Regions from separate parts of the Paraburkholderia strydomiana genome, predicted to be linked through region 2. Evidence: riboswitches for the same ligand, from Rfam matches in the RefSeq annotation. Region 2 holds a riboswitch; the other holds the start of a gene.
What was found. Region 2 has a riboswitch for glycine ahead of gcvT (glycine cleavage system aminomethyltransferase GcvT). Riboswitches for the same ligand answer to the same signal wherever they lie in the genome.

Region 1 (16,261 bases), on a different contig from region 2:
TGGCACCGAAACCAAATATTCGGGCGAATACTCGGATGCATCGCTTGAACGGTGGGCGCGGAGAATCGAGTCGTGGAGCCGCGGCACTCAGCCCGCCGATGCCCGCCTCGCCGCACCGGATCTGCAGCCGCCACGCGCGGCAACGCGCGACGTGTATTGCTACTTCGACAACGACGCGAAGACGAATGCGCCCTTCGACGCGCAACGGTTGATGGAGCGCCTGGGCCTGCACGCACACCAGGGCGACGGAATGAAGGCCGCGTGACGGGCGGCGGCGTCAGAGCGACATGGCGCGGCCAGACCCTGCGGCGCGCGTTTACCTGTGCCGTTGCGAGAGTTTCCTCGCGTCCTGTAGCGCGGCGACAATCGCCGCATAGGCGCGGTGTCGCGTCTCGGGATCGGGCGCACGCAGTGCAAACGACGGGTGATACGTTGCGATCACCAAACGGCCGCCATGTTCGATCACTTTGCCGATCGCATCCTGCAAGCGCGATTTGGGATCTTCGAGCACGGCCCTCAACGCGGTCGCGCCTAGCGCGACAATCACGTGAGCGCCCACGCTCTCCAGTTCCCGATCGAGCCAGTAACGGCATGCATCCACTTCGCGTTGCGCCGGCGTTTTGTGCATGCGGCGCTTGCCGCGCGGCGTCCACTTGAAATGCTTGACCGCATTAGTGACATAGACTTCTTTCCTGCCGACGCGGGCCTCAACGAGCGCGTCGTCGAGTAATGCTCCGGCGGGTCCGACGAAGGGCAAGCCTTGCAGATCTTCCTTATCGCCGGGCTGTTCGCCGACCATCATGATCGGCGCGCGGCGCGGGCCGGCGCCGGGCACGCCTTGCGTGGCGTTGGCCCAAAGCGGACAGCGGCGGCATTCGTCGAGCGTCGCCGGCTGCTGGTCGGGATCGACTTTGGGCTGCGCCGATGTTTCGTCCTCCGCTGCCGGCGTGCGTCGGGTTGTTCGCTTGGTCGTGACCATGGTTCAATCCATCGCGCTGTTGTGCTGCTGACACCGTGGCGAAGCAAACCGCATTCCGGTCGTAGTGGAGCACTGCGGGAGCACTGCGGGAGCACTGCGCCGAGGGCAGGCGCGCAATGTGCTTGGAGTTAGTCCCGCTGATCGCATGGCGGCGGTAGCGTTTCTGCATACCCGCCCGCCGTGTCAGGCGATGCCAGCGGCTCATCGGCGCGCACGGTAAATTCTGCAACGCAGACGACCGGCGCCATCGGCCGAAAATTACAAGGAGAAATGATGACTCTGCTTATCTACCTCGTCGGATGGATCATTTTCATTGGCGGCGTCGCGTGGGGCTTGACGGCGCTGCATGTCGCGCAGCACGTGATCGCGATCGTGGCCGTGATTCTTCTCGGTATCGCCGTGATCACCGGCGCGACGCGAGCGCGGAATCGGGATCGGTCGTAGCGTTTTGAGCCGGCCCGCTCGCGCGGGCCGCGAGTGCGCGGGCGACCCGGCGCGCTCGAATCGCCAGCCATCCCCAGTGCGAGTTGACGATCTGCGTGGTCCATGCCGTCGACGCTTCGCCGCGCGCCCAATAGGCCTTGAAGCGCTCCGCGCCGACGCCGAAGTCAAGATCGAAGCCGTTGTTGAACGCCCACTTCACGCATTCTTCGACCGCGATCAGACCGGGACAGCATTTGCCATAGTAGGGATCGTAGCCGGCAAAAATCGCGCTTGCCCAAGAATTGCCGAGACTCACGATAATGCCCGCCACCGGTACCTCGTTCAGCGTGACGACGATCAGGCGCGCCATCGAAGGCACGTCGGGCGAATAAATCAGCTTGCCCAGAAAGCGCTCGAATTCCGGCGAGTCGAGCCACACGCTGCGTTTGCCGACGCGGTCGCTCCAGCTGCGCTTGCAGTTGAACATCCATTCGATGATCGACGCGGTCTCGCCCTCGTCGGCCGGATCGACGACGCGCACGGCCACGGTGCCTTCTTTCGAAAGACGCTTGACGAAGCCGCCCGGCCGTTTGCCGAATAGCGTGCCAAGCGACCGGCAATACTCGTCCCACGTGCCCTGCCCGCGCAATCGCGCAGCGGACGCCTGGTGAGGCTCGCAGAACAACACCCGGCGTTCGCGCGACACGAGCTTGTGAAGATCGAGCGTCTCGCGAACATACGGCATATGAATGAAGTCCGCGCCACAGCGGCGGCGCGCCATGTTCCATGCGCATTCGATCAACGCCGGGGCCGATGCGTCGTCCGTAACCAGCACGCTCGTGTAGTCGCCGCCTTCGGGTCCGAGCGGCACGAGGTACGTCCATAACGCACGCTTGACTGTTTCGAGCGGCCAGATCATGACGAGCTGCCCGTCTTCGCGGCAGACGATGCATTTGAGCATGCGTCCGTGCGGCTTCGACACATGCTGCCATGCGAGCCAGCAGTAACTGAACGATTGATAGTAGTAGCCTTGCGCACGCGTCCACAGCGCGTCCCATTCTGGCTGTAGCGTGCGGAATTGCACTTCGTCGGTGATGATGTCGTAGCGCCGCGTACGATGCGTGGTCTCGTTCATGCGGTCTCACAGAGTGCCCGATACGGTTGGCGCTTTTGCACCCGTGTTGCTGAGCGCTGTACGGAGCGGGCGCAAGCGGCCATCCGGGCTCAAGCAGGTATGGCGGTTATGGCGGGTATCGCGCTGGTATTGCGAGCATGCACCGCACGCCTCGCAGCGTGTGTGCGGGGCCGCACGCTGCGTGGGTCGTGAGTGCGCCGCGAGCATGGGGACTACGCGAACCATCAGGACGAGTACGGACCATACGGGCCATGCAGCAGGAATGCGACCGATCCATTTCTCTCCCGCTGCTAAGAATCGGCCAAATGCTTCGTTGCTCGCAGCGCGTGTCATGCCGTACCGTTGACGGATTGCGCATTGCGCGCCTCACTACGGAGAATCCATGTCCGCGCCCACATCGCATGCCGAGCCGGCCTCTGCGGCCGGCATTGCCGACGCCGCCCAGCTTTTCGACGACAACGCGCTGACCCGCCGTTTCGCGCCGGTCTTCGCACGCATCGCGCAAGGCGCGGTGCATCGCGAACGCCATCGCGAGCTAGCCTACGAACCCGTGCAGTGGCTGCGTGAAGCCGGCTATACGAAGCTGCGCGTGCCGGAACAATATGGCGGCGAAGGCGTGTCGCTGAGCGAATTTCTCGCGCTCGTCACACGCCTTGGCGAAGCCGACTCGAACCTGCCGCAGATTTTGCGCGTGCACGGCGGCTTCATCGAATCGCTGCTGGAATACGGCGACGACGCGCTACGCGACCGCTGGCTCACCCGCGTCGCGCAAGGGCAGATAATCGGCGGCGCAGTGGCCGAGCGCACGGCCGGCACGAACAACAGTGTGCGGTTGACGCAATCCGCCGGCGCGTGGCATCTGGACGGAGAGAAGTACTACACCACGGGCACGCTATACGCGGATTGGGTGGACGTGACCGCGTACGACGGACAAAGCGACGTGCGCGTGCTGGTCGCCGCCGACACGCCGGGCCTCGAGCGTATCGACGACTGGGACGGCTTTGGCCAGCGTCTGACGGGCAGCGGCACCGCACGCTTCAATCATGTACCTGTCACGCGAGAAAACGTGTACCGGCGCTACGACGCGTCGGCGCCGCGCCGCAACAGTGTGCTCACCTCGTACTACCAGGCCCTGCACGTCGCGAATCTGGCTGGCATCAGCCGTGCCGCGCTGCGCGATGCAGTGGCCTTTACGCAGGCTAAGACGAGAACCTTCGGTATCCCAGGCGAATCGAGTCCGCGCGACAATCCACTCGTGCATCGCGTGGTCGGCCGGCTTGCGAGTCTCGCCTATTCGACGCAAAGCGTTAGTGCGTCGCTCGCGCGGGCCATCGACGAAGTATTGGTCGCGCGACAGGAAGGACGCACCACCGAAGACACCTACATTCGCCTCGACATTCAGACCTTTCAGGCGCAGCAGATCGCGATCGAGCAGACCTTGCAGGCCGCCACGCTGCTGTTCGAAGTAGGCGGCGCATCCGCGACCAGTGAAACGCGGCGCTTCGACCGCTACTGGCGCAATGCGCGAGTGCTCGCGTCGCACAACCCGGCGATCATTCGCGAGGCCGCCATCGGCGACTTCTACCTGAATGGCAACGCGCACAACGAGCGCTTCGCCGTTGCCCGGCCGACAGCCGTGGCCGCATGACCGGCAGCGCGCCAGGCCGCGCTTTCATGTGGCACAGTAGCGTCAGTGCATGCGCGCGGCGCGCGGCACGCAACTGCCCTGACGAGCCCCATGAAGAATCTGCCAGCCTATGAGCCGCCAGTCGATGAACAGCAACTGTTGCTGAAATGGATCCGGCGAGCGCGCGAATCGCAAATGAGCCACTACGACATGGCCGATCTGTTGTCCGCACGCGACCGTAAGCTGGGCTGGCTCGTTACCGTGCTGGCCGCGTTCGTGGGCACGGCGGTGTTTGCATCGCTGAACACGAACGCGGTCTCACTGGAGATCAGGATTCTGGTCGGCCTCGTGAGCGTGATCGCCGCGGTGTCGTCGGCGTTGCAAACGTATATGCGTTATGCGGAGCGCGCAGAAAAACATCGCGCCGCAGGCGCGCGTTATGGCGCGGTGCGGCGGCGGCTCGAATCGGTTTTTGCAGGCGACGCCGACGCGCGCGACGGCCACTATCTGACCGCGATTCGCGACGAACTCGACCGGCTTGCGCAAGACTCGCCCAATGTGCCGCCGCGCAACTTCTACCGTACTCAGCGAGCGTTATCCGCAGATCCGCGGCGCGGCGCCGAAACCTGAACGGCCGGCGTCAGGCGTCGAGATCGTTCGCGTCGATGCCTAGCTCGGCTGCCATGCGCCGTACCACTCCCTGGAGACGGTTGACCTGATCGGCAAGCCGTTTCTGCTCGGCCTTCACCGCTTCGAACGTGGACAGCGGCACGGTTTCGTCCTCGCCGCCGCCCGACTGCGCGAACTCGCTCAGGTTCACTTCGCCGCATAGCAGATGCATCCATCTGTTTTCGCGCTCGCCCGGCGTGCGAGGCAGTTTGACAACACGCGGCGGATCGTTCGCGGCGAGTTCGTCGAGAAACGCCTCGACCGACGAGATATCGGCAAAGCCATGCAAGCGCGCGCTGTTCAGGCGCAACTCCGCCGCCGTCTGCGGGCCGCGAAGCAACAATGTGGTCAGCAACGCCGCGGACTGGCTCGGCAGACCGAGCACGCGATTCATGTTGTGCTCGAAGCGCGGCACACGGCTGCTACTGCCTTCCATCACGAGGCTTAGCCGTTTCAGACCGTCGAGCGCCGTTAGTACTTCTGCCTCGGTCGCGTTCATGACGGGCGAGCGGCCGGTCTTCTGATTGCAGCCCAATGTCAGCGCATTGAGCGAGAGCGGATAACTGTCGGGCACCGTGTGCTGTTTTTCGACGAGCACGCCAAGCACGCGCCCCTCGAGCAGGGTCAATGCGCGGATGGCAGGACGGGACGGAGCGTCGGGAGTCGAGTTCATTTGATGTAGCGGCATGTGCCGGTGTGGTCGTGGATAACACGCCTTACCATCGCTCTGCGAGGCGGCACTTTTCTCCTGGTGGGCACTATGATAAACGGCCCGCGCCTTGACGGCGTATGGAATCGCCGCGACGGACTGCGGCGCGTAAGCGGGCGCTGGGCACGAGGCCTGCTTTCTCATCGTCTTTCTCGACACGGAGTGTTTAATGCCAATGCGTTCACAGTCGGTCCTGCGCGTGAGCGCTATCTCCCTCGCGGTGGGCGCCGTGTGCCTGCTCGGCGCCTGTGCGCTAAACCCAGGCGGCAAGAGCGGCAATGCACGTGTGCCCGAGCCCGCCAAGCCGGTCGACCTCGGGCGCTATCTGGGCCGCTGGTACGAACTGGCGCGCTACGAAAACCGCTTCGAAAAAGGCTGCGAGGCGGTGACCGCCGACTACGCCGCGCGTGAAGACGGCCTGATCGACGTAACCAACAGTTGCCGCAAGGGTGGCGTTGAAGGCCCGCTCGACGCCTCGAAGGGGCGCGCCAAGGTGGTAGCCGGATCGAACAACGCGAAGCTGAAGGTGTCGTTCTTCGGCCCGTTCTTCGTCGGCAATTACTGGGTGCTGGATCACGCCGACGACTACAGCTGGTCGATCGTCGGCGAACCGAGCGGACGCTACCTGTGGATTCTGACGCGTGAAGCGAAACCGGCCGCCAGTGTGAAAGACATGTTGATCGAGCGAGTGCGTGCGCTTGGCTACGACACGTCGATGTTGCGCATCACGCAGCATACGTAACGCGCCAGAAAACACTTGCCGGAAGAAATTTTGCCCGGTATCGTCGTGGCGTTCTGCAAAGCAGCGCGGGAGAGATCGTCTGAAGCCAGGGCGACGCCGACGGAGCAACCGCCCCGGAAACTCTCAGGCAAAAGGACCGCGCAGCAGGAACATCTGGAGAGCGGCGCCGCGCGCGCCCACCGAAGGGGATTCCCGCGCACATACAGCGCTTTCGCGCAGCGCGGGAAGAAACTCTCAGGTACATGGACAGATGGGGCATCGGCACCGGTTTCGCACGAAATCGAACCCGGTGATGCTCAACTACTCTGGACCATGTCATGTCACGAATCGCCATTATCGGCGCCGGCATTACCGGCGTCACGACCGCGCACGCCCTCGCCCAATGCGGCCACCACGTCACCGTGTTCGAACGTCACCGCTATGCAGCGATGGAAACCTCGTTCGCCAACGGAGGCCAGCTGTCCGCCAGCAATGCAGAAGTTTGGAACAGCATGGCCACTGTTCTGAAAGGCCTGCGCTGGATGTTCACGCGCGACGCCCCGCTGCTGCTCAATCCCGTGCCCACGTGGCACAAGTATTCGTGGATGGGCGAATTCCTGCGGCAGATTCCTCACTACCGCGCTAACACCGTCGAAACGGTGCGGCTTGCCATCGCCGCGCGCGAGCATCTGTTTTCGATCGCCGAACAGGAAGGCATCGACTTCGATCTCGAACGGCGCGGCATTCTGCACATCTACAAGACGCGCAAGGAGTTCGATGCGGCGGCCAAGGTGAATGACCTTCTGCGCGAAGGCGGACTCGAACGCAGCGCGGTGACGGCGAGCGAAGTGCAGCGCATCGAGCCCACGCTGCACGGCGATTTTTACGGCGGCTTTTTCACGCCGTCCGATTCGACTGGCGACATCCACAAGTTCACGCGCGGTCTCGCCGATGCATGCGTTCGCCACGGCGTGCAGTTTCATTACGATGCGGAAATCATGTCGATCGAGCAACCCGCCGAAGGTCGCTTCTCGCTCACAGCCCACCTCGAAGGCGAGACACAGCGCTTCGGATTCGAGCGGATCGTCGTGTGCGCGGGCGTGAAAAGCCGTGACTTTGCTGCGATGCTCGGCGATCACGTGAACGTGTATCCGGTCAAAGGCTATTCGATCACCGTGTGTCTCGACGATGCAACGAGCAGGCAGCGTGCGCCGTGGGTCAGCCTGCTCGACGACAGCGCGAAGATCGTGACGAGCCGGCTCGGCGCCGACCGTTTTCGCGTCGCGGGCACGGCGGAGATCAACGGCTTCAATCGCGATATCCGCTCCGCCCGGATTGCTCCGCTAGTAGACTGGACGCGGCGGCATTTCCCCGAGGTATCGACCGCGCGTGTCATTCCGTGGGCTGGATTGCGGCCGATGCTGCCGAGCATGTTGCCCAAGGTCGGACGCGGAAAACGGCGCGGCGTGTTCTACAACACGGGGCACGGCCACCTCGGCTGGACGCTGTCGGCCGCAACGGCACAGGCGGTGGCGCGCGCGATTGAGTAGCGTGCCGCCACGAAGACGCGGCATCTGCTAGTGTTGTGCAATCCGCGTCTTGACCTTGAAAACCATGGCTCATTCGGGCTTTCCCAATCCGGACAGCGCCGTCCCCGACGGCGCGGACGGCGCGCGTCTGAGCGACGAGCAGATTGGCGCAGAGGCGACGCGGCGGCTCGCATGGGACGCCGCGGTTCCTGAACGTACGATCACGGTGGAAGTCAGCAACGGGCGCATCGTGCTCAACGGCGAACTCGAACACGACGCCCAGCGAATCGCGGCGCTCGAAGACGTGACGCGCCTGTTCGGCGTCGCAGGCGTATGCGATCGACTGGTCGTGAAGCATTCGTGAGCAGATCAAGATCCAACCCGCTCAACCTCGATCTGCACGCAGCAACGCGCGGCAATGCCTCGCAATCTGCTTCTCTTCTTCGGTATGAAGCACCCTCACCTTGCCCGAGGCGTCGCCTTCATGAAGGCCAAGAAACGACAGCCCTTCGCAGATCCGTTTGCGCATCTGCACGCTGTGTTCGCCGATGCCGCCGGTGAACACCAGCAGATCGATGCCGCCCAGCAAAGCCGCATATCCGCCAATGGTTTTGCGCACCGCGGTCGCGAACGCGTCGAGCGCCAGTGACGCATGCGGGTCGCCCGCCGCCGCGCGTTGTTCGAGCGCCTGCATGTCGCTCTCGCCATCGGCGTAACCGGCCAGGCCGCTGTGCCGGTTCAACAGCGTTTCCAGCCCCTTTGCGTCCAGTTTCTCGACTCGCATCAGATATAACAGCACGCCCGGGTCGAGGTCGCCGCAACGCGTTCCCATTGGCACGCCGCCGGTCGGCGTCATGCCCATCGACGTATCGACCGAGCGGCCGTCGCGCAATGCGCACACGCTCGAACCGTTCCCGAGATGCGCACACACCACCCGCGCCGGCAACGTGGCGCCAAGCTGGGCGACGAGCGATTCATACGACAGCCCGTGAAATCCGTAGCGAATCACGCCGGCTTGCGCATAGCGCCGCGGTAACGCGAGTTGCGCGGCACGCGGAGGCAGCGTCGCATGAAAAGCGGTGTCGAAGCAGGCGAAGTGCTGCGCGCCGCCGAAAATCTTCTGCGCTTCATCGATCAGATCGAGCGCGGGCGGAATATGCAGCGGCGCGAAATGCACTGCATCCTGCAAGCGGCGGCGGACCTCCGGCGTCAGCCGCTGATGCGAGCGTAAGTGCGGGCCGCCGTGCACCACACGGTGACCCACCGCCGTGGGCTGCTCATGACGTTGCTGGGCGAGCACGGTGGAGAGCTTTTGCAATGCGTCGGTTTGCGACTCCAGCACATGCTCCTCCTGGACGAGCACGCGCCCGTCGGGAGCCGCGATCCGCAAGCGGCCGTCGCGGCGGCCGATGCCTTGTGCGCTGCCTTCGAGCAGCAGCGATTCGTCGCCGCCGGAATGTTCGAACAACCCGAACTTCAGCGACGACGATCCGCTGTTCAGCACGAGAATGGTATGCGGCGAAGCGCCGTCCTGAGTGGTCATAACGGGCCTCGCTCAGCTTTTCCAGGTCCAGTTGCGGATCTCTTCCTTGTCGATGCCCTCGGCATGCGCGTAATTCAGATGCTCGATAATCTGGCCGCGCAGCCATTCCTTCGCATGGTCGCCGACACCGCGCAGCTTCGGCACACGGTCGATCACGTCGATAGCCAGCGAAAAACGGTCCACCTGATTGATGATCGCGAGTTCGAGCGGCGTGTTGATGTTGCCCTTCTCGTGATAACCGTGCACATGCAGGTTCTCGTGGTTCGTCCGGTTGTAGGTCAGCTTGTGAACCAGCGACGCGTACGAATGGAAATTGAAGATCACCGGCTTGCTCGTCGTGAACAGCGAATCGAAGTCGCGGTTCGTCAGCCCATGCGGATGCGCATGCTCGGGCATCAGCCGGAACAGATCGACCACGTTGACGAAACGGATTCTCAGATCGGGGAAACGCTCCTTGAGAATCTCCACGGCGGCGAGCGCTTCCATCGTTGCGATGTCGCCCGCGCAGCCGATCACCACATCCGGCTCGGCACCCTGATCGGTCGACGCCCAGTCCCAGATGCCGATGCCCTTCGTGCAATGCGTAACGGCTGCATCCATGTCGAGATACTGGAGGTGCGGCTGCTTGTCGGCGACGATCACGTTCACGTAGTCGCGCGAACGCAGGCAGTGATCGGCCACGCTCAGCAGGCAGTTCGCGTCGGGCGGCAGGTAGATTCGCACCACGTCCGGGCTCTTGTTCGTCACCACGTCGAGAAAACCGGGGTCCTGATGCGTAAAACCGTTGTGATCCTGGCGCCATACGAGCGACGTGATCAGCAGGTTGATCGACGGCACCGGCTGACGCCAGGCCAACTCGCGCTTCGCTTTTTCCAGCCACTTCGCGTGCTGGTTGAACATCGAATCGATCACGTGCACGAAGGCTTCATAAGTGGCGAAGAGCCCATGCCGCCCTGTCAGCACGTAACCTTCGAACCAGCCTTCCAGCGTGTGTTCGCTGAGCATTTCCATCACGCGGCCGTCCGCCGACAGCGCGCCGCCGTCCGCGTCGCCGGGGTCGCCCGCCGCGAGCCACGTCTTGCCCGATGCTTCGTAGATGGCAGTCAGCTTGTTGCTTGCGGTTTCATCCGGCCCGAACACGCGGAAGTTCGTCATGTTGTTGCGCATGACATCGCGCAGAAACTCGCCCAGCACCTGAGTCGGCGACGTGTATGCGGACGCGGGCTTTTTCACGGCGACCGCATAGTCGCGAAACGCGGGCATATCGAGCGTCTTGCATAGCGCGCCGCCGTTCGCATGCGGATTGGCGCTGATGCGGCGCGCGCCCTTCGGCGCGAGTTCGCGCAATTCTTCAACGAGGCGGCCGGAAGCGTCGAACAGCGCTTCAGGCTGGTAACTGCGCAGCCAGGCTTCTACCAGTTTGAGGCTCTTGCTGTTCGTCACGGGATCGGCAATCGGCACCTGATGCGCGCGCCATGAGCCTTCCACCTTGTGGCCATCGACTTCCTTCGGACCCGTCCAGCCTTTCGGCGAGCGCAGCACGATCATCGGCCAGCGCGGCCGCGTCGGGTCGTTGTTATCGCGTGCATGCTGCTGGATCGCGCGGATTTCGCCGACGCACTGTTCGAGCGTGGCTGCCATCTGCTGATGCATGACCTCGGGATTGTCGCCTTCGACGAAATACGGCTTGTGTCCGTATCCGGTAAGCAGCGCTTCGAGTTCTTCGCGTGGAATCCGCGCGAGCACGGTCGGGTTCGCAATCTTGTAGCCATTCAGATGCAGAACCGGCAGCACAGCGCCGTCGCGGATCGGATTGAGGAACTTGTTCGAATGCCACGACGTGGCGAGCGGACCGGTTTCGGCCTCGCCGTCGCCGACCATTACCGCGACGATCAGGTTCGGGTTGTCGAATGCGGCGCCGTAACCGTGCGACAGGCTGTAGCCCAGTTCGCCGCCTTCATGGATAGACCCGGGCGTTTCGGGCGTGCAATGCGAGCCGATGCCGCCGGGAAACGAAAACTGACGAAAAAAGCGCCGCATTCCGGCTTCGTCTTCACTGCGGTCCGGATAGATCTCCGAATAGTGTCCTTCCAGATAACAATTGGCGAGCGTGGCAGGCGCGCCATGGCCTGGACCCGAGATGAAGATCACATTCAGGTCGAGCTTCTTGATCAACCGGTTCAGATGCACGAGCAGAAAGCTCTGCCCAGGGTCTGAGCCCCAGTGTCCGAGCAAACGATTCTTGATGTGCTCGGGCTTCAGCGGCTCGCGCAGCAACGGGTTGTCGCGCAAATAGATCATGCCGGCGGACAGATAGTTGCACGCGCGCCAGTAGCGATCCATGTTGCGCAACGTATCGGGGTCTAGCGTTTGCGGCGGGGTGGGACGGGAGGTTGTCTCAGCCATGGCGTCACTCCTCGTAAGGACTGTCAGGCAGGTTGACGGAGGTTGCGAAGCTTCGCGGATGAGCGTCATGCGTTTGACATGACAGCCGCGTGGTGCGTAGAGCGCTAATGGAGGATAGTTTGCCGTTGCGCGCCGGTCGCCAGCGGTGTGACCGGATGCACGCATCATCGTTCGGGACTCTTTGCGAAAGCTTGATGCTGGTCAAGACTCGCCGTCGCCGCGCATCGCGCTGCAAGTCTTACGCCAGCCTTGCTGCAGGTATTGCGCGAAACGCTTAAGCTGTGGACCGCGACGACCACATCTCGTTGTTCCCGTCACACTGCAGTGTCGTCTGTTCGCTTATTCGTTCTTAACCATACACATTGATCATGCCGACACCCAACCGTTTTAAAGCGCCGCTCGTTCTTCTTGTGACGCTTGTGCTGCTGTGCGCGGGCGTGGCCGTTCTGGTTGGCGTGTTCGGCTTGCTGGTCAAACTTTTCGGCGCCGTTTAGCAACGCGCCGTGCCTGCACAATCTGTGTATGCTGCCGATGTTCATGCGCCGAGGCGCGCGGCATTTTTGCAAGGAGATTTCATTGACTAACCCAGCCGACCCGTCCCCTCCTTCCCCGCAACCCATCGACCCGCAGTTGCTCGAAGTCGCGCAGCAGGTGTTTGATCTTGCCCGTGCCGGCGACGCCGCGATGCTCGCAGCGGTGATCGAAAAAGGCGTGCCGCCGAATCTGCGCAATGACAAAGGCGACAGTCTGTTGATGCTCGCGAGCTATCACGGACATGTCGATGCCGTGCGCACGCTGCTCGAACGCGGCGCAGATCCCGACCTGCGCAACAATAACGGGCAGACCCCTCTCGCAGGCGCAGCTTTCAAGGGCTTCGACGCTGTGGTCGAAACCTTGCTCTCGCACGGCGCCGACGTCGAAGGTGCATCGCCCGACGGACGCACTGCACTGATGGTGGCCGCGATGTTCAACCGCACGGCGATCATGGACATGCTGATCGCGCACGGAGCAAACCCCAATGCACGCGACGCCAGCGGAACGAGCGCACTCGATGCGGCCGGCAGAATGGGCGCCGCGGATGCGCAAGCGAGGTTGAAAGCGCAAGACTCGTGATGCTCGATTAACCGCGCTTCACGATATCCGCGGTGCGCCGCGCGCGATCGCTGACCAGATAACGGACAGCGCATTCGCGACGCTTAGGTCTTCCCGGCCAGCAGCGTTTCCACATCGAGTTGCGCGAGATCGCCGATCCGCTCGATAGTCACATCCGCGGGCGGGTTGCTCGATATCTCCTTGGGGTCAAAAGCGTAATGCCCCTGGCGCGGGAACACCGTGGTCAATCTGCTGCCCCAGACTTTCTTCATTGCCGTGAGAATGCGCAACTTGTCGTCGACCATTACGTAGTGGCGCGCCGGGTAGCACTCCATCACCTGATCGAGCATCAGCTCTTTGTGGATGTAGATCAGCACGCGGCCCTCCACCTCTTCCCACAAGCCGGAACGCGCGACCTTGCGCGGCTGGAACACAACGTCGCCATCCGACAGAATCACCGTGGGCCCGCGTTTGGCGACGTGCTGCAAGGCATCCAGCGCGCCTGGATAGAGCCGGTTGGCGAACGGATAGTCGATCAGGAACGACGACATCAGCAAGAGTCGTGTGTCTCTTGGATGCTCGGTGCGGTAACGCTGCAACGCGCCAAGATAGTCCGCGTAGCCGAGCTCGCCGCGCAATTGCTCGAAAATCTCCCAATAGCGGCTACTGTTCTCAGTGCCGAACTCGCGCATCATGTGGGCGCGCAAATCCGATAGCACGTGGTCGTTGTCGAGCAACGTGTTGTCGCAGTCGAACAGGAACACGACGTCGTGCGGCGCGCTTTCAGTGGGTTGTGTGGCTTGCATGTGCGGCTCCATGAGATCGGCTGTGCTGTGAGCCGGAGGGTCGGGACGATCAGCCCTGCTGGCTGCCCGACGGCGCAGGCGGTTTTTCGGCGTGACCGCCGAAGTCGTGGCGCATGGCCGACAACACGCGGTTTGCAAAGTCCGCTTCGCCGCGCGAACTGAAACGCCCGAAGAGCGCCGCGCTCAGCACCGGCGCAGGCACGCCCTCGTCGACGGCCGCCGCCATCGTCCAGCGTCCTTCGCCCGAATCGGATACGCGTCCTGCGTAGTTCTTCAGATCGGCGTCGCCAACCAGCGAACCGGCGATCAGGTCGAGCAGCCACGAGCCGATCACGCTGCCGCGCCGCCACACTTCGGCAATATCGGCCAGGTTCAGATCGTACTGATAAAGCTCCGGACGCCGTAGCGGCGAAGTCTCGGCATCTGCGTCGCGAGCGTGCTTACCGGCGTCGGCATGACGCAGAATATTGAGGCCCTCGGCATAGGCGGCCATCAAGCCGTATTCAATGCCGTTATGAACCATCTTGACGAAGTGCCCCGCGCCTATCGGGCCGCAATGCAGAAAGCCCTGCTCGGCCGTGCTGCTGCCCTCGGTGCGTCCCGGTGTGGCAGGCGCGGCCCCTGCGCCTGGCGCAAGCATCGAGAAAATCGGCTGGAGCCGTTGAACGACCTCCGCTTCGCCGCCGATCATCAGGCAGTAGCCGCGCTCGCGTCCGGCGACGCCGCCACTGGTGCCGACGTCCACATAGTGCAGTTTGCGCTCGGCCAGCTGGGCGCCCCGGCGGATGTCGTCGTGGTAATAGGAATTGCCGCCGTCGATCACGATGTCGCCCGGTTCCAGCAACGGCAGGAGCTTGTCGAGCGTGCCGTCGACCACGGCGGCGGGCACCATCAGCCAGACCGCACGCGGCTTCTCGAGTTTCGCCACGAGATCTTCGAGCGACGATGCGCCCATTACGCCTTCCTGCCCGAGCCGCTCGACGGCAGCGGGCTGTACGTCGTAGGCGATGCATTGTTGACCGCCCTTGCTCAGCCGCCGCACCATGTCGGCGCCCATACGTCCCAATCCAATCATGCCTAGCTGCATTTCACCGCTCCCGAAAGTGCTTCGTGACGCTGCCTGGTTCAGTTAGATGATCATGATGCGATTGCTGCAAGTTCCGGCGATTCCGCATTGACTGATCCGGTTGCGGTAACGACAGCAACCGCTGTCCATCGCAAGAACGATACGCCTCATTGCAGAGGTTTTGTGCGGCGTAAAGTTCCTCGCGTTCAGCTCGATGCAAGCTTCGGCTGCGCGTGCGATGCGTGGCACCGCAGATCAACGCTCACGGCCGCCGCGCAGCGAGCGCGCAGATTGAAGCTTGCCGTATTGCGTACGAGCGAAACGCCGCACCGCTCGCCACATCAGCGGATAGCGATAACCGGGTACGGCAAACAGCACGAGCGCGCACAACGCCAGCAAGCCGCAGAAAAGGAAGGTTCCTCGATAGCTGAAAGCCTGCACCAGCAAACCGGACAACACGCCCGACAGAATCGAGCCTACCCGCGCCGCGTTGAAGAAAAGCGCCGTGGCACGTCCCGGCGAATGCGGCATCAGATCCTGCACGTACGTCATGCCGAGGCAAGAAGTCACGGCCACCACGAACGCGTTGAGAATCTGCATCGGTATCAGCACATGCACGTTTCCAGCGAGCGACATCGCGACGAAATACAGAGCGTGAACCGCCGCGCATGCCGCCAGCCAGTTCGGCTTGTGCAAGCGGGAAGACTTCGCGCCGAGCGCGAGCATCATCGGAATTTCGGTCAATGCGCCGAGGCCGAGCATCACCGACACGTCCAGATGCGTGCCGCTCAGACCATGCACGATGTAAAGCGGCAACACGATCATCGTGGCGTTTGCGGCGAGCCCCAGCAACGTCAGCGCCGCGACCGCGCGGCCAATATCGTTCGCCGATGCTACGCCCGGCAAGTCCTCGTGCGCGTCTTCGCCCGGCTCGGTCAGCGGCGGTACCGTGATCGACGAAGACGGCTCCGAGGCCGTGTCCTGCACCGTGTGATCGCCGAGATGGCCCTGCGGCTCGCGCATGCGCCAGACAATGGCGGCGCACGCGGCGAAGCTGGCTGCGGCGAACAGGAAGAGCCCGTAGAAACTCGTTGCCGCCAGCACCAGCGCGCCCACCGACGGCCCGAACACCCACGCCGCCGAGAGAATCGTGCGTAGCGTCGCGCTGGCAAACACGCGCTCGGCCGCGTCAGGCACGGGCAGCGCGGCGCGGCTGAACGAGAACACCATTGAAATGGCCGAACCGCCCGCGCCTATGAAGACAATGCCGACGACGAGCAACAGCCGGTAGTCGCGCACCACGCATAAACACAGGTAACCGAGGGCGGCGAGCACCAACGCCGCCAGCAGCAAAGGCCGATGCCGGCCGCTCGCGTCGCTCCAGCGGCCGGCGAAGGTACTCGCCAGCACGCCGCTTGCCGCGATTAGCGTCATGAACACGCCAAGGCGGAACGGCGTCATACCGGCGCGCTCGACACCGAATAGCGACAAATACGGAGCGGTGAACGACATGGCCACGCCCAGCATCAGCGTGGCGGCGGCGAGCGGCTTGAAGC
Region 2 (16,261 bases):
CGACATCGGCGCCTCTTCGGGCGTCGGCGGCGGCGCGTCGTCGAGCAGCATCTCGGGAATGAATCGCGACGGCTCGCAAACCACCGTCTCCCGTGCGCGCTTGCGCTTTTTGCACCAGTTCAGATGCAGACTGCGTTGCGCGCGCGTGATCGCGACATACATCAGACGGCGCTCTTCCTCGATGCGCGCGTCGTCGATCGGCTCGTCGTCCGCGCCGCCTCTATGCGGCATGATTCCTTCTTCGACGCCCACCAGAAACACGTGCGGATACTCGAGCCCCTTCGACGCGTGCACGGTTGAGAGCCGCACCGCGTCCGGGTCTTCCTCGCGGCCTTCGAGCATCGACATCAGCGCGACCGTCTGGATGAGGCCGAGCAGGTTCTTGCCCGTGTCGCCAAAGCCGTCCGCCGTGTCGTAGCCGGTTGCCTCCTGGTTGCCCGAGCCAGCGGATTCATCCGAGCCTTGGGGCTCCGCCTTCGTGCCCTTGCGCTTCAACCATTCGATGAACTCCAGAACGTTTTGCCACTTGGATTGCGCCTGACGTTCATCGAATGCGTCGTACAGATACGCTTCGTAGTGGATCGCGTCCATCAACTCGTCGAGCAGCGTGCCGGCCGCGTCCTTTTCGGCGCGGTCGGTGAGGCGCTGCATGAAGTCGCAGAACACGCGCATCGGTTCGATCTGACGCGGCGACAAGCGCGCTTCAATGCCGCCCATATACACCGCCTCGAACAGCGACACCTTCGCTTGACCCGCGAACGAGCCGAGTGCTTCGAGCGTCGTGTTACCGACCCCGCGACGCGGCGTGGTGATCGCGCGGATGAACGCGGGGTCGTCGTTAGCGTTCGCAATCAGCCGCAGATACGCGCAAATGTCCTTGATTTCGGCTTTATCGAAGAATGACTGGCCGCCGGACAGCACATACGGAATCCGCTCGCGGCGCAGCACCTGTTCGAAAATGCGCGCCTGAAAGTTGCCGCGATAGAGAATTGCGTAGTCGCGAAAATTCGCACGGCGCTCGAACTTGTGCGCGGACAGACGAAACACTACGGACTCGGCTTCGTGCTCTTCGTCGTTGCACGGCGTGACGGTGATCGAATCCCCCATGCCGTGCTCGGACCACAGTTTCTTTTCGAAGAGCTTCGGGTTATTCGCGATCACGTTGTTGGCGGCGGTCAGAATGCGCACCGTCGAACGATAGTTCTGCTCGAGCTTGATCACATGCAGCTTCGGGAAATCCTTGCCGAGCTGCGCAAGGTTCTCGAGCGTCGCGCCGCGCCAGCCGTAAATGGCCTGATCGTCGTCGCCCACCGCCGTGAATGCCGCGCGCGGGCCGGCCAGTTGCTTGAGCAATTCATACTGGCAGGCGTTGGTGTCCTGATATTCGTCGATCAGCAGATAACGCAGCTTGTTTTGCCAGCGGTCGCGCACCTGCTCGTTGCTCGCGAAGAGTTCGGCGGGCAGGCGGATCAGATCGTCGAAATCGACCGCCTGGTACGCGTGCAGCGTCGCCACATAGTTGCGATAGACGATCGCCGCCTGGTGCTCGTCTTCATTCGCGGCGATCGCGATCGCCTGTTCGGGCATGATGAGCCCGTTCTTCCACAGCGAAATGATCGATTGGATCTTGCGGATAAAGCCCTTGTCCGTCGAGCCGACCTGCTCCTGGATCATGCCGAAGCAGTCGTCGGAATCCATGATCGAGAATTGCGGCTTTAGGCCGACGTGTTCCGCTTCCTGCCGCAGAATCTGCACGCCGAGCGAGTGAAACGTGCACACCGTCAACTGATTGACGGGCACTTTGCGGCCTTCCTTGCCGGGCGTGGTCAGCGTCTTGCCTTCGAGCAGTTTCCCCACGCGCTCGCGCATTTCCGCCGCGGCTTTATTCGTGAACGTGACCGCTGCGATGTGGCGCGGCTCGAAGCCCTTTGCCTCGATCAGGTGCGCGATTTTCTGCGTGATCACGCGCGTCTTGCCGCTCCCTGCGCCGGCGAGTACGAGACACGGCCCGTCAAGGTAACGGACCGCTTCATTTTGAGCGGGATTCAGGCCTGCGGACATCGTCTGTGGATGGGGTAGTGCGGGTTGAAAAGCGGCTGTTCAGACGGAGCACTCGGACGCGCCGTTTGATAGCGGCGCTTGAGGCGCCGCAGCGCAGTATTGCCGGTCGCGAAGCCGGCGCATGCCGCGCGGCGCGCGCTCAGGGAATGCATGCCACGCGTTGCGAGGCTCGCCCGGCGCGCCTCGGTTGGCGCGAGAGGAGCGATGTTAACACGGATGAAATCGGCGGATAGATTCGCTCGACGAATCCTGCGGATGAACCGGCGCCCACCGCTTTGGGAAAAATGTCAGAGCTTCGGCGCCTGGCCTGCCGGCGCAATCCCGGTCCCGGCCATGCCACAATGACGGCGTTGCGCGCCGCCGCCGCGGTGGCAAAGCGGCGCGCCGTTTTTGCAGGAAGACACGCATGTCCGCATCGCTGAAAATTGGATTGATGGGTTACGGATTCGCAGGCGCGACGTTTCATGCACCGGTGATCGAGCACTGCGGCCGCGCCAGCGTCGCCGCCATCGCGACCGGCAGACCCGAGACCGCGCTCGCCGACTATCCGCACGCGAAAGTGGTGGCCGATCTCGACGCGTTGCTCGCGCTCCCGGAGATCGACTGCGTGGTTATCGCCACGCCGAACGACACGCACTTCGATCTCGCGCGCCGTACGCTCGAAGCAGGCAAGCATGTGGTGGTCGACAAGCCGGTTACGCTGAGCGCCGCCGACGCTCGCACGCTCGCCAACATTGCACTCGCGCGGGGCAAGCTGTTCGTGCCGTTTCACAACCGTCGCTGGGACGGCGATTTCATGACCGTCCGCGATCTGCTCGCAAGCGGCGAGTTGGGACGCCTCACGCACTATGAATCGCATTTCGACCGGTTCCGGCCCGAAGTGCGTCAGCGTTGGCGCGAGGAAGCGTCGCGCGGCGGCGGGCTGCTGTTCGATCTCGGACCGCACCTGATCGACCAGGCGCTGGCAGTGTTCGGCGCGCCGCAGACCGTGTCCGCGACCGTTCGCACACATCGCGATGACGCGAGCGCGCCTGACTACGTGCATATCCAGTTGGGCTACGGCGGGTTCGAAGTCGTGTTGCACGCCAGCGCGCTGACGGCGATCGTCGCGCCGCGGTTCGCCATTCACGGCACGCGCGGCAGTTACGTGAAGTACGGTCTCGACACGCAGGAAGACCAGTTGAAAGCCGGCTTGCGTCCGGGCGACGAGGGCTTCGCGGCCGGCAATGCCGCCGGCACGTTGCGCGTGCTGGAGGGCGACCGCGAAGTGGAGCGCGAATTGCCGACGCGCAATGGCGATTATGCGGGCTTCTACATCGCGCTCGCCGAGGCGATCCAGCACGGCGTGAAATTTCCGGTGAGCTCGCAAGATGCCGTCGACGTGATGACCATCATCGAACTGGCGGCGCGCAGTTCCGACGAAGGCGTCCGCCTGCCATTCCAGCGGGTTCGTTGACCGGCGTTACAGGCTATTCAGGTGTTGCCGGCGCGGCGCAAAGTGCCGCGCCGGCAATGCTGACAAAGCGGAAAGCAATATAACGTTACAAAAGAGCGGGCCGTCCGGGTCAGCGCTCGTCTGCCGTGATCCGTTGCTACGCCTGTAGCAACGCAAAACCACAACGACTTCACGGAGAGTTCATGTCACGTCCCATCCGCGCCCTCGCCGCATGCGCATTACTGAGTTCGCTCGCCGCCTGTGTGGTAGCACCGCACACCGAGCCGGCGCCGCGCCCAAGCCCGCAACAGATCGCCGATAAACGCCTGCATCAGGTCGACGGCCGCATCGACAATCTGAGCCGCCGTATCGACAATCGCGTCAATCAAGGCTACTACCCGCCGCCGCAAGGCGATGCATTGCATCATCGGCTGGATGTGATCCGGCGCGAGGCGCACGAAATGGCCGGGCAACATGGCGGCGGCTTATCCCCCGACGAACAGCGCGTGCTGAACCAGGAACTGGACGGCGCGGCGCATGCGATCGGAGAGTAAGGGCGAATAAGGACGAATCAGGGCGAACGAGGACGAATGACGGCGAATAAACCGTCCATTTGACAAGCCTCCGGCCCTCGCGTACATTCGCCGCACGCGTCGGGAGAGCGCGCGGGCCGCTGATTTTCGCAGGCCGCGCCGCCGAAGGGGCACACCCGCAAACTCTCAGGCAAAAGGACCGAACGCGTCGAAAGACCGGCCGCCACGTAACACACGCAACATCAAGGCGCCGTTTTTCGCACTCTGGAGAGCGGCAGTAGCCGTCTGCATCGCAATGTCGTGCAGATCCGGCAAGCTGCCCACCGAAGGGGCGCGCGTTCCGCCGTGACGAATCAACGTCGCCGCGGCAGCGCAATCTCTCAGGTATCGAGGACAGAGGGGCCATGCAGAACCACGCTCGCAGCCAGCAGGCCGCGAGGCGCGGCTCTGCATGGCCTTTTTTGTTTCGCGAGACGCCCGAGGCCCCATGACCGAACTCAAACACACTCCGCTCAACGCCACCCATCGCGCGCTCAACGCTCGCATGGTCGATTTCGGCGGCTGGGACATGCCCGTCAACTACGGCTCGCAGATCGACGAACACCGCGCCGTGCGTACCGACGCCGGCATGTTCGACGTCTCGCACATGTGCGTCATCGACTTCACCGGGGAACGCGTGCGCGGGTTCTTCGAGCATGCGCTCGCCAACAACGTCGCGAAGCTGCAAACGCCTGGGCGCGCGCTGTACTCGTGCCTGCTGAACGCGGACGGCGGCGTAATCGACGACCTGATCGTCTATTACTTCGGCGAAGATCATTTCCGCGTGGTGGTCAACGCGGGCACCGCCGACAAAGACATCGCGTGGTTCAAGCAGCTCAACGAAGGCGGCTTTGGTCTGACCATCACGCCGCGCCGCGATCTCGCGATCGTCGCCGTGCAAGGTCCGAACGCGCGTGAGAAGGTTTGGCAAACCGTCCCGGCCATCCGCTCTGCCACCGAAACACTCAAGCCCTTTAACGCCGCGCGCGTCGAATCGACACCGTTCGGCGAATTGACCGTTGCACGCACCGGGTACACCGGCGAAGACGGCTTCGAGATCATCGTCCCGGCCGATCACGTCGTCGCGTTGTGGAACGCGCTCCAAGCACAGGGCGTGCGCCCGGCGGGTCTCGGCGCGCGCGACACGCTGCGTCTCGAAGCCGGCATGAACCTGTACGGCCAGGATATGGACGACAACATCTCGCCGCTCGACGCCGGTCTCGCCTGGACCGTCGACCTGACCTCCGCGCGCGACTTCGTCGGCAGGAGCCGGCTGGAAGCGGACGGCTCGTGCGCGGCGTTCGTCGGTCTGATCCTGCTGAAGGAGAACGGCAAGGCCGCAGGCGTGCTGCGCGCGCATCAGAAGGTCGTCACGCCGCACGGCGAAGGCGAAATCACCAGCGGCACCTTCTCCCCGACCATGCAGGAATCCATCGCCTTCGCACGGGTGCCGAAAGGCGTGCAACCGGGCGACACGGTTCATGTTCAGATTCGTGACAAATCCGTGCCCGCAAGCGTGGTAAAACTGCCGTTCGTGCGCAACGGCAAAGTACTCGCAGTGAGTTGAACCATTGTTAGCAGTCGGCGCGTGCGTCCTTTTCCCAGTTTTTAGTCCATATCGAATCACACCGCATAGGAGCATCCGATGAGCATCCCGGCCGATCTGAAATACACCGAATCGCACGAGTGGGTCCGCACCGAGGCGGACGGCACGCTGACGGTCGGCATCACCGACCACGCGCAGGAAGCGCTCGGCGACATCGTCTTCTTCGAAGTACAGGAACTGGGCAAGACCGTCACGGCCGGCGATACCGTCGCCGTGATCGAATCGGTCAAAGCCGCTTCGGATATTTACGCGCCGGTTTCCGGCGAAATTATCGAAGCGAACACCGCCGTTGCCGACACGCCCGATTCGGTCAACAGCGCCCCGTATGAAAGCTGGCTCTTCAAGATCAAGCCGGCCTCGGACGCAGCGCAGGATCGTTTGATCGACGCGGACGCGTACTCGAAGTCGATCGGCGCCTGATTCACTTTTATATAACCCGACAGGTGCGGCGCGTCCCTCGCGAAACACACGGGACCGCGCCCTGAAGAAAATCCCTTTTGGGATGCTCCTTCAGAAGACCTTGCGCACAGCGCCAGGTTTGGAACGGTCCAGCACGGACAGCCGCACCGCCAGGAACACCATGAAGCTCGAACACCCGGATCGTCTGATGAACCGCACTCCTCTCTCGCTCGCCGCGCTCGAAGTGCATGACGCCTTCGCTGAACGGCATATCGGCCCGGATGCGGCCGACCAGGAAGCGATGCTCGAAGCCTTGGGCTTCGCGTCGCGCGCCGCGCTGATCGACGCCGTCATTCCAAAGACGATCCGCCGCACCGAACCGCTGCCGCTCGGCCCCTTCGCACAGCCTAAGAGCGAAGCAGAAGCGCTCGCCGCGCTGCGCGAACTCGCGGACAAGAACCAGGTGTTCCGCTCGTACATCGGGCAGGGTTACTACAACGCCCACACGCCGACGGTGATCCTGCGTAACGTGCTCGAGAATCCCGCGTGGTACACGGCGTACACGCCGTATCAGCCGGAAATCTCGCAGGGCCGCCTCGAAGCGCTGTTGAACTTCCAGCAAATGATCGTCGATCTGACAGGTCTCGCGATCTCGAACGCGTCGCTGCTCGACGAAGCCACCGCCGCAGCTGAAGCAATGACGCTGCTGCAACGCGTGGGCAAGCCGAAGTCGAACGTATTCTTCGTCGCCGACGACGTGCTGCCGCAAACCATTGAAGTGGTGAAAACGCGCGCCACGCCGGTCGGCATCGAAGTGAAAGTGGGCCCCGCAGCGGAAGCCGCGAACGCAAATGCATTTGGCGTGCTGCTGCAATACCCGGGCGTAAACGGCGACGTGCGGGACTATCGCGCGCTGACCGAGGCGATCCACGCAGCGGGCGGCCACGTGGTGGTCGCCGCCGACCTGCTCGCGCTGACCGTGCTTACGCCGCCGGGCGAGTGGGGCGCGGACGTGGCCGTCGGCAACACGCAGCGCTTCGGCGTTCCGGTCGGCTTCGGCGGCCCGCATGCGGCCTACCTCGCCGTGCGCGACGAATTCAAGCGCCAGATGCCGGGCCGTCTCGTCGGTGTGACCGTCGACGCGCAAGGCAATCCCGCGCTGCGTCTCGCGCTGCAAACGCGCGAACAGCACATTCGCCGCGAGAAAGCGACGTCGAACGTATGTACGGCGCAAGCGCTGCTCGCGATCATGGCCAGCATGTATGCGGTGTACCACGGCCCGCGCGGTCTCAAGACAATCGCGTTGCGCGTGAACCGCATCGCCTCGTTGCTCGCGGAAGGCGCGAAGCAGCTTGGCTACACGCTCGTCAACGAAACGTTCTTCGATACGCTCACGTTCGACACCGGCGCACGCACGCAAGCGTTGCACGACGCGGCCAAAGCGAAGCGCATCAATCTGCGCCGCGTGAGCGACACGCAAGTCGGTGTGTCGATCGACGAAACGACATCGCGCCGCGATCTTGGCGATCTGCTGGCTGTGTTCGCCCAAGCCGCGGGTGCGAAAGACGCGCCGCAAGTCGACACGCTCGACGCCGCAATCACGGCATCCAGCACGGCCTCGGTGCCGGCCGCGCTCGAACGCACGAGCGCGTATCTCACGCATCACGTATTCAACCGTCATCATTCGGAAACGGAAATGCTGCGCTATCTGCGCAGCTTGTCGGATAAGGATCTCGCGCTCGACCGGTCGATGATCCCGCTCGGTTCGTGCACGATGAAGCTGAACGCGACGTCGGAAATGCTGCCGGTCACGTGGCCCGAATTCGGCCAGATTCATCCGTTCGCACCGGCTGAGCAAACCGTCGGCTACCGCGAAATGATCGATCAGCTCGAAGAAATGCTGGTCGCCGCAACCGGCTACGCAGCGGTTTCACTGCAACCGAACGCGGGCTCGCAAGGTGAATACGCCGGCCTGTTGATCATCCACGCATATCACGCGTCGCGCGGCGAAGCGCATCGCAACGTCTGCCTGATTCCCGCTTCGGCGCACGGCACCAACCCGGCGTCGGCGCAAATGGCCGGCATGCAGGTCGTGGTCGTCGCGTGCGACGCGCAAGGCAATGTCGACGTCGAAGATCTGAAGAAGAAGGCCGACCAGCACGCCGACAAGCTCGCGGCGATCATGATCACGTATCCATCCACGCATGGCGTGTTCGAACAGAACGTCCGCGAAATTTGCGAGATCGTGCATGCGCGCGGCGGTCAGGTCTATGTGGACGGCGCGAACATGAACGCGATGGTCGGCTTGACCGCGCCGGGCCAGTTCGGCGGCGACGTCTCGCACCTGAATCTGCACAAGACCTTCTGCATTCCGCACGGCGGCGGCGGACCGGGCGTCGGTCCGGTTGCGGTCGGCGCGCATCTCGCGCCGTTCCTGCCGAACCAGATTTCGTCGGGCTACGAACGCGCGCTCAACGGTATTGGCGCAGTGTCGGGCGCACCGTACGGCTCGGCGTCGATCCTGCCGATCTCGTGGATGTACATCGCGATGATGGGCGCGAAAAACCTCACCGCCGCGACCGAGACCGCGATCCTCAATGCGAACTACGTCGCGAAGAAACTCGCGCCGCACTATCCGGTGCTGTACTCGGGCCCGGGCGGACTCGTCGCGCATGAGTGCATTCTGGATCTGCGTCCGATCAAGGAAACCAGCGGCATCACTGTGGACGACGTCGCGAAGCGCCTCGCCGACTACGGCTTCCATGCGCCCACCATGAGCTTTCCGGTGCCGGGCACGCTGATGGTCGAGCCGACCGAATCGGAATCGAAGGAAGAACTCGACCGGTTCATCGAAGCGATGATCGCGATCCGTAACGAAATTCGCGCTGTGGAAGAAGGCCGCTCGGACCGGGAAGACAATCCGCTGAAGCACGCCCCACACACGGCTGCAGTCGTCATCGCGGACGAGTGGAAGCATGCGTATGCGCGCGAAACCGCCGCCTATCCGCTGCCCACGCTGATCGCGAAGAAGTACTGGCCGCCGGTCGGCCGCGCGGACAACGTCTATGGCGATCGCAACCTGTTCTGCTCGTGCGTGCCGGTTGCGGATTACGAGTAACACCCGGCCGTCGCCGCGCGCCGCCCGCAGCCTGTAGCGTGCGGTGCGCGGTTCTGTCGCTGGAGGCCGCAAACGGCTAACATCACACACCGAATCAGCCCAACGAGGAGTTTCGCATGGTGCGAAAGGTGCGATTGATGCAAAGCCCGGCCGGGGCAACGCGAGTCCCAACGTGGCGGCACGCATGCGCATGCCTGCTTGCCGGCGCAGCCGTGTTGCTGCCGCTTCGCCATGCGCAGGCGGCAATGAATTTCTGCGCAGCGCCCGCCTGGCAAACCAGCGAGCGCACGAATGCCGATCCCGGCGTCAAGGCATTGGTGAGCAATGTGCTCGCGCATCTGAACGACAAGCCTCACGCGCAAGCCAAACTGCACACGGAAGGCACGCTGCCGCACGAGGGCATCTACGATCAGAGCGTCGAAGCTGAGAAGGATCTCGACCTGTTGCGGGACGCGGCGCTCGCATGGCGCGCCACCAGCGACGACCGGTATCTGAAGCTGGTCGACCGTTTGCTGTACGCGTGGGTCACGACTTATCAGCCGAGCTTCAATCCAATCGACGAAACGCACTTCGAAGGGCTGATCCTCGCGTATGACATGACCGCGAGTGCGCTGCCTGTGAAAACGCGTAACGCGTCGATGGCGTTTCTGACGAAGCTCGCGAACGGCTACATCGCTGACATCGACGACCAGCCGCGTCCTTTGAAAGGCACTTACCGGAACAACTGGCAAAGTCACCGGATCAAACTGATAGCCATGGCGGCTTTCACGCTCGACAACCGCAAAATGATCAATGCGGCGCAGCGTCTCTTTGCCGAGCATATTGGCGACAACATCGAGCCGGACGGCTCCACGATCGATTTCAGCGAACGTGACGCGCTGCACTATGTCACTTACGATCTGCAGCCGCTCGTCACCGCCGCGCTCGCCGCCCGCCGCCACAACCGCAACTGGCTGCCGGAGAAGGGCGCGAACGGCGCGTCGCTGCAAGCCGCGCTGAACTGGCTCTCGCCGTACGCGGAGGGCAGCAAGACGCATGAGGAATTCGTGCATTCGAGCGTCGCATTCGACGCAAAACGTCGCGAAGCCGGCTTGCCCGGCTACTCGGGTCAGTGGGATCCGAAGAACGCGACGGAGCTGTTTCATCTGGCGGCGCGTCTCGACGGACGCTATACGCCGATTGCGCTGCGGCTCGCGCCGACGCCACCCGCGTGGCTCGCCGTGTGTTTGCCGATGCCGGCGCGCTAAACCAACTTTCATCAGCAGGGAGCAGTAATGGCAGTCAGCGTGTTCGATCTCTTCAAAATCGGCATTGGTCCGTCAAGTTCGCATACGGTCGGGCCGATGCGCGCGGCGCTGATGTTCGCCCAAGGGCTCGAACGCGATGGGCTGCTGCCGAACACCGCGTCGGTGAAAGCGGATCTTTACGGGTCGCTCGGCGCAACAGGCAAAGGGCACGGCACGGATCGCGGCGTAATGCTCGGTCTGATGGGCGACGCACCCGACACAGTGGACCCCGACACGATCGCGCAACGGCTAGAAGCCGTGCGCACCACGCGCAAGCTCGCATTGCTCGGCACGCATGAAGTGCCGTTCGTGCAGAAGGATCACATCTCGTTCTACCGGCAAGCGCTGCCCGAACATCCGAACGGGCTCAAGCTGCGCGCGTTCGACGTGCAAGGCGAGACGCTGCGCGAATCGACGTATCTGTCGGTGGGCGGCGGCTTCGTGGTGACGGCCGGCGCACCGAATACCAAGGTCCTTGCCGCCGTCGACCAATTGCCGCACTCGTTTCGCACCGGCAACGAATTGCTCGCGCTGTGCGGATCGACCGGCAAAAGCATCGCGCAATTGATGTGGGAAAACGAGCGGGTCTGGCACACCGAAGAAGAGACCCGCGCAGGCCTTCTGAAGATCTGGGACGTGATGCAGTCATGCGTGTCGCGAGGCTGCGGCATCAACAATCCGGACGCGGACGGCAACCTGCCCGGCCCGTTTCAGGTGAAACGCCGCGCGCCGCAGTTGTATCGAGCGCTATCGGGCAACCCTGAGCTTGCGCTGCGCGATCCGCTGTCGATGATCGACTGGATCAATCTCTACGCAATCGCGGTCAACGAAGAAAACGCCGCCGGCGGCCGCGTCGTCACCGCGCCCACCAACGGCGCGGCCGGCATCATTCCCGCGGTGCTGCATTACTACACGCGGTTCATGCCCGGCTCGAACCAGCAAGGCGTGATCGACTTCCTGATGACGGCGGCTGCGATCGGCATTCTGTACAAGTTGAACGCGTCGATTTCCGGCGCCGAAGTCGGCTGCCAGGGCGAGGTCGGCGTCGCCTGCTCGATGGCTGCCGGCGCACTCGCCGCCGTGATGGGCGGCACGCCGAAGCAGGTCGAAAACGCGGCGGAAATCGGCATGGAGCACAACCTCGGGCTGACGTGCGATCCGGTCGGCGGCATGGTGCAGATTCCGTGCATCGAGCGCAATGCAATGGCGTCGGTGAAAGCCGTCAACGCAGCGCGCATGGCACTGCGCGGCGACGGCAGTCATTACGTGTCGCTCGATTCGGTCATCAAGACCATGCGCGAAACCGGCGCGGATATGAAGACGAAGTACAAGGAAACGTCGCGCGGCGGTCTGGCGGTGAATATCGTCGAATGTTGATGCTTGACTGCAGGATGTCCGTTGCTGATCGTTGGTCGGCAACGCGGCGTGTTGCGAAGTGAACGAGACGCGGGCCCCAGGGTCCGCGTTTTTTGTTTGCACGTTTGCATGTTTGCTAGCCGCGCCCGCTGTGTGAGCGCACGTTGCGCTGCGCCGTGACACCGGGTGCGCTCCCAGCGTAAGCTGTCGGGGCGCCGGTCGGCCGATCATGCAGTCGATGCCGACGCAACCGCACTCATGCACTGTCTGGAGGCCTCATCGCAATGTCGCAGCCGAATGCTCCCGTTTCCGATACTGCCGCCGCTCGAACCACTGGCGCGCGCCTTGTTGTCGACGCTTTGCTCACCCACGGTGTCGAACGTGTCTTCTGCGTGCCCGGTGAGAGTTTTCTCGCGGTGCTCGATTCATTGCACGACGAAACGGAGCGCATCCAGACCATTGTCTGCCGTCACGAAGCGGCGGCCGCGAACATGGCGGAAGCGATCGGAAAGCTGACCGGGCGCCCGGGCGTCGCGCTCGTCACGCGAGGACCGGGCGCGACGCACGCATCGATTGGCGTGCACACCGCGTTTCAGGACTCCACGCCGATGATCCTGCTGATTGGTCAGTGCGCGCGCGAGCATCTCGATCGCGAGGCTTTCCAGGAGATCGACTATCGGCGCATGTTCGGTCAGATGGCGAAGTGGGTCGCGCAGATCGACGATCCGAAGCGCATTCCCGAATATCTGAGTCATGCGTTCTACACGGCGACTTCGGGGCGGCCGGGACCCGTGGTGCTGTCTTTGCCCGAAGACGTGTTGAGCGATGCATGCGACGCCGTACCAGGCGCGCCGCGATATCAGCGCGTGGCTGCGTCGCCCTCAACCGCGCAGATCGACAAGCTGCGCGAATTGCTGGAGAGCGCGCAACGGCCAATGGTGATCGCAGGCGGAAGCGGTTGGACGCCCGCGGCCTGCGCGGACCTGCAACGCTTCGTCGAGAACTGGCAATTGCCTGTCGGCCTTGCGTTCCGCTTCCAGGACACGCTCGACAACGAGCATCCGAACTATGCCGGCGATGTGGGACTCGGCATCAATCCGGCGCTGGCCCAGCGGATCCGCGATGCCGACCTGCTGCTCGCGCTGGGTCCTCGCCTCGGCGAAGCCACGACGAACGGTTATACGTTGCTCGACATTCCCAAGACGAAGCAGACACTGGTTCACGTGCACCAAGGCGCGGAAGAGCTGGGGCGGGTTTATGCCGCCGATCTGCCCATCGTGTCCGGCATGCCTGAACTTGCGGCCGCGCTCGCGGCGTTGGAACCCTCCACCCGCACGCTGACGTGGGCGGGCGCGGCGGAAGAAGCGCATCGCGCGTATCTCGAGTGGCGCAAACCTCGGCCCATTCCAGGCGACGTACAAATGGGCGAAGTGATCCAGCAACTTCGCGCGCATCTTCCCGATGACGCAATACTGACCAACGGCGCCGGCAATTACGCGACGTGGTTGCATCGGCACTTTTCGTATCGTCAATACCGCTCTCAACTTGCGCCCACGAGTGGCGCGATGGGCTACGGCGTGCCGGCCGCGATCGCGGCGAAGTCGCTCTATCCGCAACGCGCGGTGGTCGCGCTGGCGGGCGACGGCTGCTTCATGATGGCCGCGCAGGAACTCGCGACGGCGATGCAATACGACCTGCATGTGCTGTTCATCGTCGTGAACAACGGGCACTTCGGCACGATCCGCATGCATCAGGAGCGGCACTATCCGAATCGCGTACACGGCACCGGGCTCACGAATCCGGACTTCGCGGCATTCGCGCGATCGTTCGGCGCGCACGGCGAAACCGTCGAACGCACCGAAGATTTTCTGCCGGCGTTACAGCGTTCATTGGAGGCGAAATGCGCGGCGGTGATAGAGATCCGTATGCCGCAGGAGGCGAGCACGCCCGGCGCGACTTTGGAGCAGATTCGGGAGCAGGGAAGGAAGTTGCGCGGGGAGTAAGCGCAACGGTGCGGGGGAAAAGCACCTTCCACGACAATCCATAAAAAAACCCCGCCGAAGCGGGGTCTTCAAGATCGGATCGATCTGCAAAGAAAGGCTTACTTGCCGCCAACGCTTTGCAGGGTCGTCCACTTGCCGTCGACAACCTTGTACAGCGTGATGCCGCCGTTCTTCAGATCGCCCTTGGCGTCGTACGAGAGGTTCGACGACGTCACAGCCGGCATCGACGTCTTGGCGAGCACCGGCAGGTACTTGGCCGGGTCCGTCGAGTTCGCCTTCTTCATTGCTGCGAACATGGCCATTGCGCCGTCGTAAGCGTACGGCGAGTACGTTTGCACGTCTTCGTTGAAGCGCTTCTTGTACTTGGCGACGTAGTCCTTGCCGCCCGGCATTTCTTCCAGCGGCAGGCCGGCGAGCGATGCCACCGTGCCGTTCGCTGCGTCACCCGCGATCTGGATGAACGTCGGCGTGTGAACCATTTCGCCGCCCATCAGCGGCGCCTTGATGCCGAGCGCCTTCATCTGCTTGACCATGGGTGCTGCTTGCGAATCCGCGCCGCCGTAATAGATCAGGTCCGGATTGGCCGCCTTCAGCTTGGTCAGGATCGACTTGAAGTCCACGGCCTTGTCGTTCGTGTATTCACGATCGACGATCGTGCCGCCCGCTGCCTTCGCCGCCTTCTCGAACTGATCCGCGAGACCCTGGCCATAAGCCGTGCGGTCGTCGACGATCACGATCTTCTTCACGCCAAGCGTCTTGACCGCGAACGTGCCCGCGACCGAACCTTGCTGCGTGTCGGACGTCATCATGCGGAACGTGGTCTTGAAACCTTGTTGCGTGTATTCAGGCGCCGTTGCCATTGCGATTTCGGGAATGCCAGCGTTCGCGTAGATGCGCGAAGCCGGGATCGTGGTGCCCGAGTTGAAGTGGCCGAGCATGCCCTTGATGCCGTCGTCCACCAGCTTCTGCGCGACGGTGGTGCCGGTGCGCGGGTCAGCCTGGTCGTCTGCCGAGTCGAGCACGAAGCGAACCGGCTTGCCGCCGATCACCGGCTTCGTTGCGTTGATGTCTTCCACAGCCAGCGTGATGCCGTTCTGGAAATCTTTGCCGTAGTGCGCCTGCGCGCCCGTCATCGGACCGGCGAAACCGATCTTCACGTCGTCCGTAGATTGAGCGTTGGCCGTCCCCGCCAGCGACATCGCCGCAACCAGTGCTGCGCCTGCCAGCTGTGTCATCTTGTGTTGCATATCTTCTCCTTGGTACCAGGTGTGGATGGAGCGGCTTTCGGGATCGCCGTTACCGCTTCCGTTCTAATGACCGCCCCCAAATCCTGGCGCATCGCGCCAGGCCCCCCGAGGGGGCGCAAGAAAACTTGGGGCGGCCCGGCGTTTTCTTGCCAGTAATCGATGAGGTTCGCTCAACCGATCGTCATCAAATTCGCATTACCACCGGCGGCTGCCGTATTCACGCTGACCGAGCGCTCCGTCAACAGACGCTCGAGCGCGTAGTCTTCGTCGCCGCTCTCCAGCGCGCGCGACGCGACACCTTGCACCGACACAATCGGTCCGGGACGCTTCGCGACTTCCTTCACGAGCGTCAGCAATTCGTCGCTGTCGCCTTCGAACAAAACGGCGTCGAACGGCGTCTCCGCGTTCTTGCGCACGCTCGCATAAGACTTCAGCGATGCGGGCAACTGCGTCACCAGTTGTTCCCCAGCCGCGCCTTCGAACAACGCTCGATTTCCCGTAGCCAGCACGGCGGCAAACTGCGCGCGCGCACCGCTCGCGGTCGATGCGATACACAACACCGTGCCGCGCGCACCCAGCGTGTAAGTGTTGCGCTCGCCAGTCGGCCCCGACAACACCGCGGTCGCGCCAGCCGGCATCTGCGACAGATAACCGTCGCAACGCGCAGCAAGTTGCGGCTCGCGCTCGGCAATCAGCCAGTCGCGCAACGCCGTCAACGCGGCGGACGGATTGTCGCCTTTTTCGGCTGCTTGCGGTACATCTACGATCAGCGCCTGCGCCAGCGACTTCGGCAAGCCCGCCGGACGCGTCGCGAGCAAACGCTGCAGATACAACGCGCCGCCGGCCTTCGGCCCCGTACCCGACAAACCTTCGCCGCCGAACGGCTGCACGCCGACCACCGCGCCGATCACGTTGCGATTCACGTAGATGTTTCCGACATGCGCGCGGCTGATCACGTGAGCAATGGTTTCGTCGATGCGCGTATGGATACCGAGCGTCAGGCCATAACCCGTCGTGCGGATCTGCTCGAGCAGCGTGTCGAGCTGGCTGCGGCGGTAACGCACCACATGCAGCACGGGCCCGAACACTTCGCGCTTCAATTCGTCGATGCTTTCGAGTTCGATCAGCGTCGGCGGCACGAACGTGCCTTGCGCGCAACCCTCCGGCATCGGCAGTTG

Region 1: it holds a riboswitch for glycine, as region 2 does, so the genes downstream of both, J2W46_RS00795 (D-amino acid dehydrogenase) here and gcvT (glycine cleavage system aminomethyltransferase GcvT) in region 2, are expected to answer to the same signal.

What each region holds. Positions count from the first base shown of each region.
Region 1 is NZ_JAVDVL010000001.1:170,069-186,329, forward strand. It holds gene J2W46_RS00755 (DUF72 domain-containing protein) at 1-265, shown strand, start outside; gene J2W46_RS00760 (UdgX family uracil-DNA binding protein) at 317-979, opposite strand; gene J2W46_RS00765 (hypothetical protein) at 1,253-1,423, shown strand; gene J2W46_RS00770 (GNAT family N-acetyltransferase) at 1,383-2,537, opposite strand; gene J2W46_RS00775 (acyl-CoA dehydrogenase family protein) at 2,920-4,185, shown strand; gene J2W46_RS00780 (SLATT domain-containing protein) at 4,276-4,794, shown strand; gene J2W46_RS00785 (YceH family protein) at 4,805-5,506, opposite strand; gene J2W46_RS00790 (lipocalin family protein) at 5,712-6,284, shown strand; glycine riboswitch at 6,341-6,433, shown strand; gene J2W46_RS00795 (D-amino acid dehydrogenase) at 6,602-7,813, shown strand; gene J2W46_RS00800 (BON domain-containing protein) at 7,878-8,156, shown strand; gene J2W46_RS00805 (acetate/propionate family kinase) at 8,178-9,335, opposite strand; gene J2W46_RS00810 (phosphoketolase family protein) at 9,348-11,741, opposite strand; gene J2W46_RS00815 (hypothetical protein) at 12,110-12,235, shown strand; gene J2W46_RS00820 (ankyrin repeat domain-containing protein) at 12,318-12,854, shown strand; gene J2W46_RS00825 (HAD family hydrolase) at 12,938-13,639, opposite strand; gene gnd (phosphogluconate dehydrogenase (NAD(+)-dependent, decarboxylating)) at 13,689-14,726, opposite strand; gene J2W46_RS00835 (sugar efflux transporter) at 14,961-16,261, opposite strand, start outside.
Region 2 is NZ_JAVDVL010000006.1:289,431-305,691, reverse strand. It holds gene J2W46_RS18630 (UvrD-helicase domain-containing protein) at 1-2,061, opposite strand, end outside; gene J2W46_RS18625 (oxidoreductase) at 2,468-3,517, shown strand; gene J2W46_RS18620 (hypothetical protein) at 3,700-4,050, shown strand; glycine riboswitch at 4,142-4,241, shown strand; glycine riboswitch at 4,284-4,436, shown strand; gene gcvT (glycine cleavage system aminomethyltransferase GcvT) at 4,517-5,635, shown strand; gene gcvH (glycine cleavage system protein GcvH) at 5,714-6,094, shown strand; gene gcvP (aminomethyl-transferring glycine dehydrogenase) at 6,255-9,191, shown strand; gene J2W46_RS18600 (alginate lyase family protein) at 9,308-10,438, shown strand; gene J2W46_RS18595 (L-serine ammonia-lyase) at 10,466-11,854, shown strand; gene J2W46_RS18590 (thiamine pyrophosphate-binding protein) at 12,118-13,836, shown strand; gene J2W46_RS18585 (branched-chain amino acid ABC transporter substrate-binding protein) at 13,935-15,083, opposite strand; gene putA (trifunctional transcriptional regulator/proline dehydrogenase/L-glutamate gamma-semialdehyde dehydrogenase) at 15,254-16,261, opposite strand, start outside.